Regions from separate parts of the Streptomyces sp. NPDC048434 genome, predicted to be linked through region 2. Evidence: riboswitches for the same ligand, from Rfam matches in the RefSeq annotation. Region 2 holds a riboswitch; each other region holds the start of a gene.
What was found. Region 2 has a riboswitch for cobalamin ahead of ACGFWI_RS11280 (HoxN/HupN/NixA family nickel/cobalt transporter). Riboswitches for the same ligand answer to the same signal wherever they lie in the genome.
Positions count from the first base shown of each region.

Region 1 (3,270 bases), on a different contig from region 2:
ATCCTCGCCACGATGCCGTACATCGCGCTCCAACTGGTCGGCATCCAGGCCGTCCTGGACGTGATGGGCATCGGCGGCGGCGAGCACACCAACTGGTTCGTCAAGGACCTGCCGCTGCTGATCGCCTTCGCCGTGCTGGCCGCGTACACCTACTCCTCGGGTCTGCGGGCACCGGCGCTGATCGCGTTCGTCAAGGACGGGCTGATCTACCTCGTCATCACCGTCGCGATCATCTACATCCCGATCAAGCTGGGCGGCTTCGACGCGATCTTCGACACGGCCGGCAAGGCGCTCGCCCAGCCCGGCCCGGTCGCCGGCAAACCGCGTGGCGAGCTGATCAGCGGCCCCAACGCCCAATGGGGGTATGCGACCTTGGCGCTCGGCTCGGCGCTGGCGCTCTTCATGTACCCGCACTCGATCACCGCGACGCTGTCCTCGCGCAGCCGCAATGTGATCCGCCGCAACACCACCATCCTGCCGCTGTACTCCCTCATGCTGGGCCTGCTGGCGCTGCTCGGCTTCATGGCGATCAAGGCCGGCACGGACATCCAGGGCAACCCGCAGCTGGCCATCCCGCAGCTCTTCGAGGACATGTTCCCGAGCTGGTTCTCCGGCGTGGCGTTCGCCGCGATCGGCATCGGCGCGCTGGTGCCCGCGGCCATCATGTCCATCGCCGCGGCCAACCTCTTCACCCGCAACGTCTACAAGGACTTCCTCAAACAGGACGCCACTCCCGAGCAGGAGCACAAGGTCGCCAAGCTGGTCTCGCTGCTGGTGAAGGTCGGCGCGCTGGTCTTCGTCCTCACCATGGACAAGACGATCGCGATCAACTTCCAGCTGCTGGGCGGCATCTGGATCCTGCAGACCATGCCGTCCCTGGTCGGTGGCCTGTTCACCCGCTGGTTCCACCGCTGGGCACTGCTGGGCGGCTGGGCGGTCGGCATGCTCTACGGCACGCTCGCGGCATACGGCGTCGCCAGTCCGACCCAGGCCCACTTCGGCGGCTCCAGCAAGGAGATCCCGGGCATCGGTGAAATCGGCTACATCGGCCTGACCGCCTTCGTCCTGAACGTCGTCGTGACGGTCGTCCTGACCATCGTCCTCAAGGCCGTCAACGCCCCCGAAGGCACCGACGAAACCAGCCCCGCCGACTATGCGGCAGACGCCGGCGACGAGGGCGTCGCCGCCGAACTGCCCCCCGCCACGGCAGGCGCACCGGCCGGCCACTGAACCACCGGCCCGCACACGGCTACGGGCCGCCACGTCCCCCGGGGCGCGGCGGCCCGTAGCCGTTTCCTGCCCCAAGGCGCGGCCCGTGGCGGGCCGGCGAGCGCGGTCATGGAGCCCTCCCCTGCTGCGCCGGACGGGCCGGGTTGCGTGCCGCAGGCCAGGGGGGAAGCCACTGACAGGCACTGTGTGATCACTCACGACACACTAGATGTGGTGGTGCAAGTGAAGAGGCGCCACCACATGTATGCTCGACCTCGCTGTCGCCGCAGGGGAATCCGGTGGGAATCCGGAACTGTCCCGCAACGGTGTTGGAGCGGGCTCGGTCGGCCGAACAACGGCCCTGGCACGCGCCCGTGAAGTCCGAAGACCTGCCGACGGTACGCCCGCACCGCCATGGGTGCGGACGTCGATACGTCCGGGCCCCGAGGGTTGGGCCGGTGGACGCCGCGCGGTGTGCCCGCGCACCCCTGACCAACACGGGGTGCCGCATGCCCGCGTGCGCCCGTCGCGTCCCTCTCCTCCTGGCCCCCGCCGAGTGAGGGAGAGCACCACGTGACCATCGCGCCAACGGAGCCCGCGTCAGACGCCGAGGTCGTGCCGCCCGCGGTGGCCACGCCTGCCGGTCCCGCCGACGGCGGACCGGGCGAGGACGGTCCGGGCGTCGCCCTGTTGCGCACCCTGACCGACCTGACCGCGGACCTGACCGCGACCGACCCCGGCAAGGTGGCCGCCGCCGCCCTGCGCGGCCGGCACGCGGGCTCCGACGAGGCCGAACTGCGGTCGCTGGCCACGGACGCCGCCGCCGGTCTGATCGGTGACGAGCCGCAGTACTCCAAGCTCGCCGCGCGTCTGCTCACCCTTGCCATCGCGGAGGAGGCGGCCGGACAGGGGGCGGTCGCCTTCTCCGCCTCCGTCGAAACCGGCCACCGCGAGGGCCTGATCGCCGATGAGACCGCGGAGTTCGTACGGACCCACGCGGCCCGTCTGGACGCGCTGGTCGACAAGGCGCTGGCCGACGGTGCCGATGACCGGTTCGGCTACTTCGGACTGCGCACCCTGCACTCGCGCTACCTCCTGCGCCACCCCACCACCCGTCAGGTCATCGAGACCCCCCAGCACTTCCTGCTGCGGGTGGCCTGCGGCCTCGCCGAGGACCACAGCGAGCGCGCGCTGGACGAGGTCGCCGAGCTCTACCGCCTCACCAGCTCGCTGTCCTACCTCCCCTCCTCCCCCACCCTCTTCAACTCCGGTACCCGCCACCCGCAGATGTCGTCCTGCTATCTGCTGGACTCGCCGCTGGACGAGCTGGACTCGATCTACGACCGCTACCACCAGGTCGCGCGGCTCTCGAAGCACGCGGGCGGCATCGGCCTCTCCTACTCCCGCATCCGCGCCCGCGGTTCGCTGATCCGCGGCACCAACGGGCACTCCAACGGCATCGTGCCGTTCCTGCGCACCCTGGACGCCTCGGTCGCGGCCGTGAACCAGGGCGGCCGGCGCAAGGGCGCCGCCTGTGTCTACCTGGAGACCTGGCACGCCGACATCGAGGAGTTCCTGGAGCTGCGCGACAACACCGGTGAGGAGGCCCGCCGTACGCACAACCTGAACATCGCCCACTGGATCCCGGACGAGTTCATGCGCCGCGTGGAGGCGGACGCCGACTGGTCGCTGTTCTCGCCCTCGGACGCCCCGGAGCTGGTGGACCTGTGGGGCGACGCGTTCGACGCCGCCTACCGCAAGGCCGAGGCCGAGGGCCGGGCGCTCAAGCAGATCCCGGCCCGGGTGCTGTACTCCCGCATGATGCGCACCCTGGCGCAGACCGGCAACGGCTGGATGACGTTCAAGGACGCCGCCAACCGCACCGCCAACCAGACCGCCGAGCCCGGCCAGGTCGTGCACTCCTCCAACCTGTGCACCGAGATCCTGGAGGTGACGAACGACGGGGAGACCGCGGTCTGCAACCTGGGATCGGTGAACCTCGCCGCGCACCTGGGCGACGAGGCCGCCGGCTGGGAGGAGGCGATGGACTGGGAGCGGCTG
Region 1 is NZ_JBICXQ010000018.1:59,116-62,385, forward strand. It holds gene mctP (monocarboxylate uptake permease MctP) at 1-1,230, shown strand, start outside; cobalamin riboswitch at 1,458-1,621, shown strand; gene ACGFWI_RS21765 (ribonucleoside-diphosphate reductase subunit alpha) at 1,783-3,270, shown strand, end outside.
Region 1: linked by a shared signal. The riboswitch ahead of ACGFWI_RS21765 (ribonucleoside-diphosphate reductase subunit alpha) and the one ahead of ACGFWI_RS11280 (HoxN/HupN/NixA family nickel/cobalt transporter) in region 2 are both predicted to bind cobalamin.

Region 2 (3,270 bases):
GCAAGATGACCCGACGAATCACCGCCTGGTCCGAGATCGACAACGGGCTCGTGCCGATCGACGACGGTGAGCTGTTCTACGAGACGGCCGGCTCGGGCCCCGCGGTGGTGCTGCTCCACGGCGGCATGCTCGACCAGCACATGTGGGACGAGCAGTTCGCCTGGCTGGTGAACTCCGGCCTGCGCGCGATCCGTTACGACTTCCGCGGCCACGGCCTGTCCTCCACCGTGGCCGGGGACTACGCCAACCACGACGACCTCTGTGCCCTGCTGGACGCGCTCGATGTTCCCGGCGCCGTCCTCGTCGGCCTCTCCCATGGTGCGCGGGTCGCGCTCGACGCCGCCATAGCCCGCCCGGAGCGGGTGACGGCCCTCGCGCTGGCCTCCCCCGGCATCAGCGGCCGCGCCTTCACCGACCCCTTCCTCCTGGAGCACATCAAGGCGCAGGTGGCGGCGATCGGCACACCGGACGGCGCGGAACGGTATGTCGAGCACTTCCTGCGGATGTGGGTGGACGGACCGCATCGCGAACCGTCCGCGGTGCACCCGGGATTCCGCGAGCGGATGCGCGCCTCGGCCGAGGCCAATGTGGAGGTGCATGCCGAGGGTGCGGGTGCCGGTATGCCCCTTGAGGTCGGCGCCGCGGGCCGCCTGGGCGAGATCCGGGTGCCGACGGTCGTGTTCGACGGCGACCTCGACAGCAGTGACATCTCCGCCAATGCCCATGCGATAGCGCTGACCGTTCCCGGCGCCCGAAGAGTCCGGATACCGGGGGCGGCCCATATGGTCAATCTGGAGAACACCGCGCTCTTCGACCGCGAACTCCACACCTTCCTCTCCTCCCTGGACCACTGACCCACCGCGGACCACGGCCCCTGGGACCACCGGCTCCGAGGGCGGCCGCGGTGGCAACGACCGCCCCGTGGAACGGCCGGCCGCGCCCGGGGAGTGCTCCCTCCCGGGCCACGGGCAAGCCCCGTGCACCTCACCCCTCCCTGGTGGCAGTTAGAGTGACCGGGCCGTGGTGTTCGGGAAGCCGGTGACGGACCTTGTGGTCCCAGACCGGAGCGGCCCTCGCCACTGTGATCGGGGAGTTTCCGCCCCTTCCGCAGGCGCACGGCGCGCCTGCGGCGCCACTGGCCGCGGCCGGGAAGGCGGGGGCGGGCGCGTGCACCCGTAAGCCAGGAGACCGGCCACGGCATCTCACGAACTGATCCACGAGGTGCTGGAGCGTAACCGCCGGATGGTCCTGTCCACCGATACCCGACCCACCCCTGCCTCCACCGCCTTCCGCTGGCGCCGGCAGGACACCGTCCGCACCGCGGGCCTGATGGCCGTCATAGCCGGTCTGCATCTCATCGCCTTCGGCGTGCTCTTCCTGCTCGTGGTGCCCCATCACTACGCGGTGGGCAGCCAGGTCTTCGGGGTGGGTCTCGGCATCACCGCATACACCCTCGGTATGCGGCACGCCTTCGACGCCGACCACATCGCCGCGATCGACAACACCACCCGCAAGCTGATGGCCGACGGCAAGCGGCCCGTCTCGGTCGGCTTCTGGTTCGCCCTCGGCCACTCCAGCATGGTCGTCGCAATGGCGGCCCTGGTGGCGGGCGGCGCCCAGCTCGCGGGCACCCTGCTCAACGACGAGTCCCGTACGCACCAGATCCTGGGCACGGTCGGCACCACGATCTCGGGCACCTTTCTCTACCTCATCGCCGCCCTCAACCTGATCGCCCTGACGGGGATCTGGCGGGTCTTCCGCGGTATGCGCAACGGCCACTACGACGAGGCCGAGCTGGAACAGCGCCTCAATGCGCGCGGCTTCATGAACCGCTTCCTGGGACGGTTCACCCGCTCGATCTCCCGTCCCGGCCAGATGTTCCCGCTCGGCTTCCTCTTCGGGCTCGGCTTCGACACCGCGACCGAAGTGACCCTGATGGTGATGGCCGGCAGTGGCGCCGCGGCCGGCCTGCCCTGGTACGCCGTGCTGTGCCTGCCGCTGCTCTTCGCCGCCGGGATGAGCCTGTTCGACACCCTCGACGGCACCTTCATGAACTTCGCCTACCAGTGGGCGTTCTCCAACCCGGTGCGCAAGGTCTACTACAACCTCACCATCACCGGCCTGTCGATCGCCGTCGCCTTCTTCATCGGCACGATCGAGCTGGTGACCGTGCTGCACGAGAAGCTCGCCCTCAACGACCCGCTGACCGGCTGGATTTCCGGCCTGGACCTCGGCAATGCGGGCTTCCTCATCGTCGGCCTGTTCATGGTGGTGTGGGCCGCGGCGCTGGCGTACTGGCGACTGGCCGGCGTCGAAAAGCGCTGGGCGGAGCGGGCGGAGCGAACGAAGTCGGCGCAGCGGACGGAGGCGGCGGAACAGACGGGGTCGGCGGAGCAGGCCGCGCCGGGCTCCTGAGGCGCGTCAGCCGCACGCGCCCCGTACGTCCCCGGCGCCCGTATCGGCGTCGGGCCACAGCCGCCCTTTCAGGTGGCCGAACCGGCCGCCGAACCCGTCACCAGATCCGGCCCCCAGCGCTCCAGCGCCGCCGCCAGATCGAGTGGCAGCAGCCGCTCCGGCTGGTCCGAACCGGGCCAGTCCTCCCGCGGGACCCGCCACATCACCTCGAACTCATTGCCGTCCGGGTCCTTGGCGTACAGCGACTTGGCGACGAGGTGATCACTCGACCCCACCAGCGCGCCCCGCTCGACGAGCTGCGCATGGGCCGCGACCAGCTCACCGAGCGTGCCGATTTCCCAGGCCAGGTGGTAGAGCCCGACCCGCCCGGCCTCGGGCCCCGGCGCATCCGGCCCCACCGCGAACAGCGCCAGATCATGATCGTTGAGTGAGCCGGGAGCGCCGAGGAACGCGGCCCGTCCCGGGACCTCGATCCCCACCGCGAGCCCGAGGGCCTCGGTGTAGAAAGCGACCGACCGCGCCACATCACGGACGTAGAGCACCGCGTGGTTCAGACGTCGTACGGACATGCAGCCTGCTCTCCGATCTCCTGCCACGACACCGCCGGGGGCCGCCGTGCCCTCCCCCACTCCTGATCTACCCCGCCCGCCCCGCCGCTGCCCGAATTCCTCCGGCCGGGATCCGGCCGTTTTCGGCCCGGGTGCCCGAAGTGCGGGGAGCGGCTCACTTCCGGGTCACTTCCGGACCAGCAGAACCGCGCCCGCCAGCACCACACCCAGCACCAGCGCGGCCACGCCGTGGACCGGCCGGTGTGCGCGCAGGCCCGGCAGGAGGCGGTCGATGGCGTAGCGGCCG
Region 2 is NZ_JBICXQ010000007.1:247,014-250,283, reverse strand. It holds gene ACGFWI_RS11290 (MarR family winged helix-turn-helix transcriptional regulator) at 1-9, shown strand, start outside; gene ACGFWI_RS11285 (alpha/beta fold hydrolase) at 6-854, shown strand; cobalamin riboswitch at 1,005-1,212, shown strand; gene ACGFWI_RS11280 (HoxN/HupN/NixA family nickel/cobalt transporter) at 1,243-2,415, shown strand; gene ACGFWI_RS11275 (VOC family protein) at 2,484-2,984, opposite strand; gene ACGFWI_RS11270 (DoxX family protein) at 3,150-3,270, opposite strand, start outside.

Region 3 (3,270 bases), on a different contig from region 2:
CTCCAGGCCCAGGTCGTGGTCGAGCCTGGCGGCCTGGATCAGCGTCCAGATCTGGGCGCGGATCGCGGGCAGCTTGGCCGGGTCCATGGCGGAGATGGCCGCGTACTCGTCGAGCAGCTGCTCCAGGCGCGCGATATCGCCGTAGGACTCGGCGCGGGCCATCGGCGGGACGAGGTGGTCGACGAGGGTGGCGTGGACCCGGCGCTTGGCCTGGGTGCCCTCGCCCGGGTCGTTGACCAGGAAGGGGTAGACGAGCGGGAGATCGCCGAGGGCGGCGTCCGGGCCGCAGGCCGCGGACAGCCCGGCGTTCTTGCCGGGCAGCCACTCCAGGTTGCCGTGCTTGCCCAGGTGGACCATGGCGTCCGCGCCGAATCCGCCGTCGTCGGCCGAGGCCGCGATCCAGCGGTACGCCGCCAAGTAGTGGTGCGAGGGCGGCAGATCGGGGTCGTGGTAGATCGCGATCGGGTTCTCGCCGAAGCCGCGCGGCGGCTGGATGAGGATGAGGAGATTGCCGCGGCGCAGGGCGGCCAGCACGATGTCGCCGTCGGGGTTGCGGCTGCGGTCGACGAACATCTCGCCGGGCGGCGGCCCCCAGTGCTGCTCGACGGAGTCCCGCAGTTCCTGCGGGAGCGTGGCGTACCAGCGCTTGTAGTCGGCGGCCGGGATACGGACCGGGTTGCGGGCGAGCTGCTCCTCGGTCAGCCACTCCTGGTCGTGGCCGCCGGCCTCGATGAGGGCGTAGATCAGCTCGTCGCCGTCGCCGGACACGAGGCCGGGAACCTCTTCGGTGCCGAAGTCATAGCCGTCGGCCTGCAGACGGCGCAGCAGCGCGACGGCGCTGGCGGGGGTGTCCAGGCCGACCGCGTTGCCGATCCGGGAGTGCTTGGTCGGGTACGCGGACAGCACCAGGGCGAGGCGCTTCTCGGCGGCCGGGATGTGGCGCAGCCGGGCATGCCGGACGGCGATGCCGGCGACCCGGGCGGCGCGCTCGGCGTCGGCGACGTACACCGGCAGACCGTCCTCGTCGACCTCCTTGAAGGAGAACGGAACGGTGATCAGCCGGCCGTCGAACTCGGGGACGGCGATCTGCGAGGCGGCGTCCAGCGGCGACAGCCCCTCGTCGCTCTCCTCCCAGGCACTGCGCGGCCCGGTCAGGCACAGGGCCTGCAGGATCGGAACGTCGAGGGCGGCCAGCGCGCCCGCGTCCCAGGACTCGTCATCGCCGCCGGCGGAGGCCTCGGCGGGCTTGCTGCCGCCCGCGGCGAGGACCGTGGTGACCAGGGTGTCGGCGGCCCGCAGCTCCTCGATCAGCTCCGGCTCGGGGGCACGGAGGGAAGCGACGAAGAGCGGGCGGGCACGGCCGCCCGCCGCCTCGATCTGCTCGCACAGGGTCCGTACGAAGCCGGTGTTGCCGCTCATGTGGTGGGCGCGGTAGTAGAGCACGGCGATCAGCGGGCCGGTCTCGTTGCGGGCTTCCCACTCCAGCGGGCCCCAGCTGGGGGCGGGCGCGGGCGGCTCGAAGCCATGACCGGTCAGCAGCACCGTGTCGGAGAGGAAGCGGGCGAGCTGGTCGAGATTGGCGGGCCCGCCGTGCGCGAGGTAGGCGTGCGCCTCGGCCGCGATGCCGACCGGGACCGTGGACTGCTCCATGAGCTGGGCGTCGGGGGCCTGTTCACCGGTGAGCACGACGACCGGCCGGTGCTGGTCCTCGGCGAGCAGCACCTCCAGGCCCTCCTCCCAGGCCCGGATCCCGCCGAGGAGACGCACGACGACGAGGTCGCAGCCCTCCAGCAGTGCGGGCAGCTCGGCGACGTCGAGACGGGCGGGGTTGGCGAGCCGGTACGGCACGGGACCCGTGGCCGCGCGGGCACTGAGCAGGTCGGTGTCGGAGGTCGACAGCAGCAGAAGCATGCGAGCGCAGGCCTTCCTCGGGGTGTCCGCGCCCCGGGTGGTCGTAAGGACGGCGGGAGTTCCTGGCTCGCCCGGCAGGCCGGGTTCACAGTGGCGGGACCGCGCCGGATTCTCACCGGGCTTCCTCCCTAGGGCCGTAGGACCCTGCGCCGTCGCTGGCGTCGGCGGGCCAGCCGACCCACCGACCTGCATAGTAAGGGCTGTGGCCGGGCGAGGTAAGCGGGCCTCCTGGCAGGCCGCGGCGGGACGGGGGCGTGCACGCGGCGGGCCGGGTGCATGGCCGGATCCGGCCCGGATCGGCGCCCACCCCCGTGGGTATGCTCGCGGCCATGCCGCCCTCCCCCTCGACACGGCCGCAGGCCGCCGCACCGCCTCTGCGCGACCGCGGTGACGCCTGCCCGGGAGCGCTGCGGCTGCATACGGCCGCCGACGGCAATCTCGCCCGTATCCGGGTACCCGCCGGAGATTTGACGGCCCGTCAGGCCACTGTCCTGGCCAACGCCGCGGAACTGCTCGGCGACGGCCACCTCTCCCTCACCTCCCGCGGCAACGCCGAGCTCCGCGGCCTTGCGGAGGACTGCGGCGCCCGGCTCGCCGGTCTGCTGCGCGACGCCGGTCTGCTGCCCTCCGAGCGCCACGAACGCATCCGCAACATCCTCGCCTCCCCGCTGGCCGGACTGGACCGGCACACCCCTTCTGACGTGCGACGGTGGGCCCGTGAGCTGGACGCACTGCTCTGTGCGAGCGAGTCAGCGACCGCCCTCTCCGGCCGTTTCCTGTTCGTTGTGGACGACGGACGGGGCGATGTGGCGGCGCTCGGCGGAGATGTGAGCTTGCTCGCAGAACCGGACGGGGACCGGACCGGACCGGCGGGCAGCGCCCTGCTGCGGGTCGGCGACGATCCGGCGGCGCTGCGGATCGCCGGCCCGGACGTACCGCGCGCCGCGCTCACCGCCGCCGAGGCCTTCCTGACCGCCGCCGGGGCGAGCGGCAGCGGCGCCTGGCGGGTCCGCGAACTCCCGGACGGGCACGGGCTGAGCGCCCTGGACGTGGCCGACGCGCTGCGGTCGGCGGGCATCGGGGCCGCGTACGTGCCCGAGGCTCCCGCACCCGGAACCCGCACCTCCCCGCCGTATGCGGACTCCTCCGCCCCCGGCATCGTCGAGGGCCCCGACGGCGACCGGGCGCTCTCGGTCCTGGCGCCGCTGGGCCGGCTGTCGGTGGCCCAATGGCGGCTGCTGACCGCGATCGCCGCCGACGACGGCGCCGGCGCACTGCGCCTCACCCCGTGGCGCGGCATCGTCCTGCCCGGACTGCCGGCCGCCGCGGCACCCGGCCGGCTGGCGGAGCTCACCACCG
Region 3 is NZ_JBICXQ010000023.1:93,340-96,609, forward strand. It holds gene cobN (cobaltochelatase subunit CobN) at 1-1,911, opposite strand, end outside; cobalamin riboswitch at 1,949-2,074, opposite strand; gene cobG (precorrin-3B synthase) at 2,241-3,270, shown strand, end outside.
Region 3: linked by a shared signal. The riboswitch ahead of cobN (cobaltochelatase subunit CobN) and the one ahead of ACGFWI_RS11280 (HoxN/HupN/NixA family nickel/cobalt transporter) in region 2 are both predicted to bind cobalamin.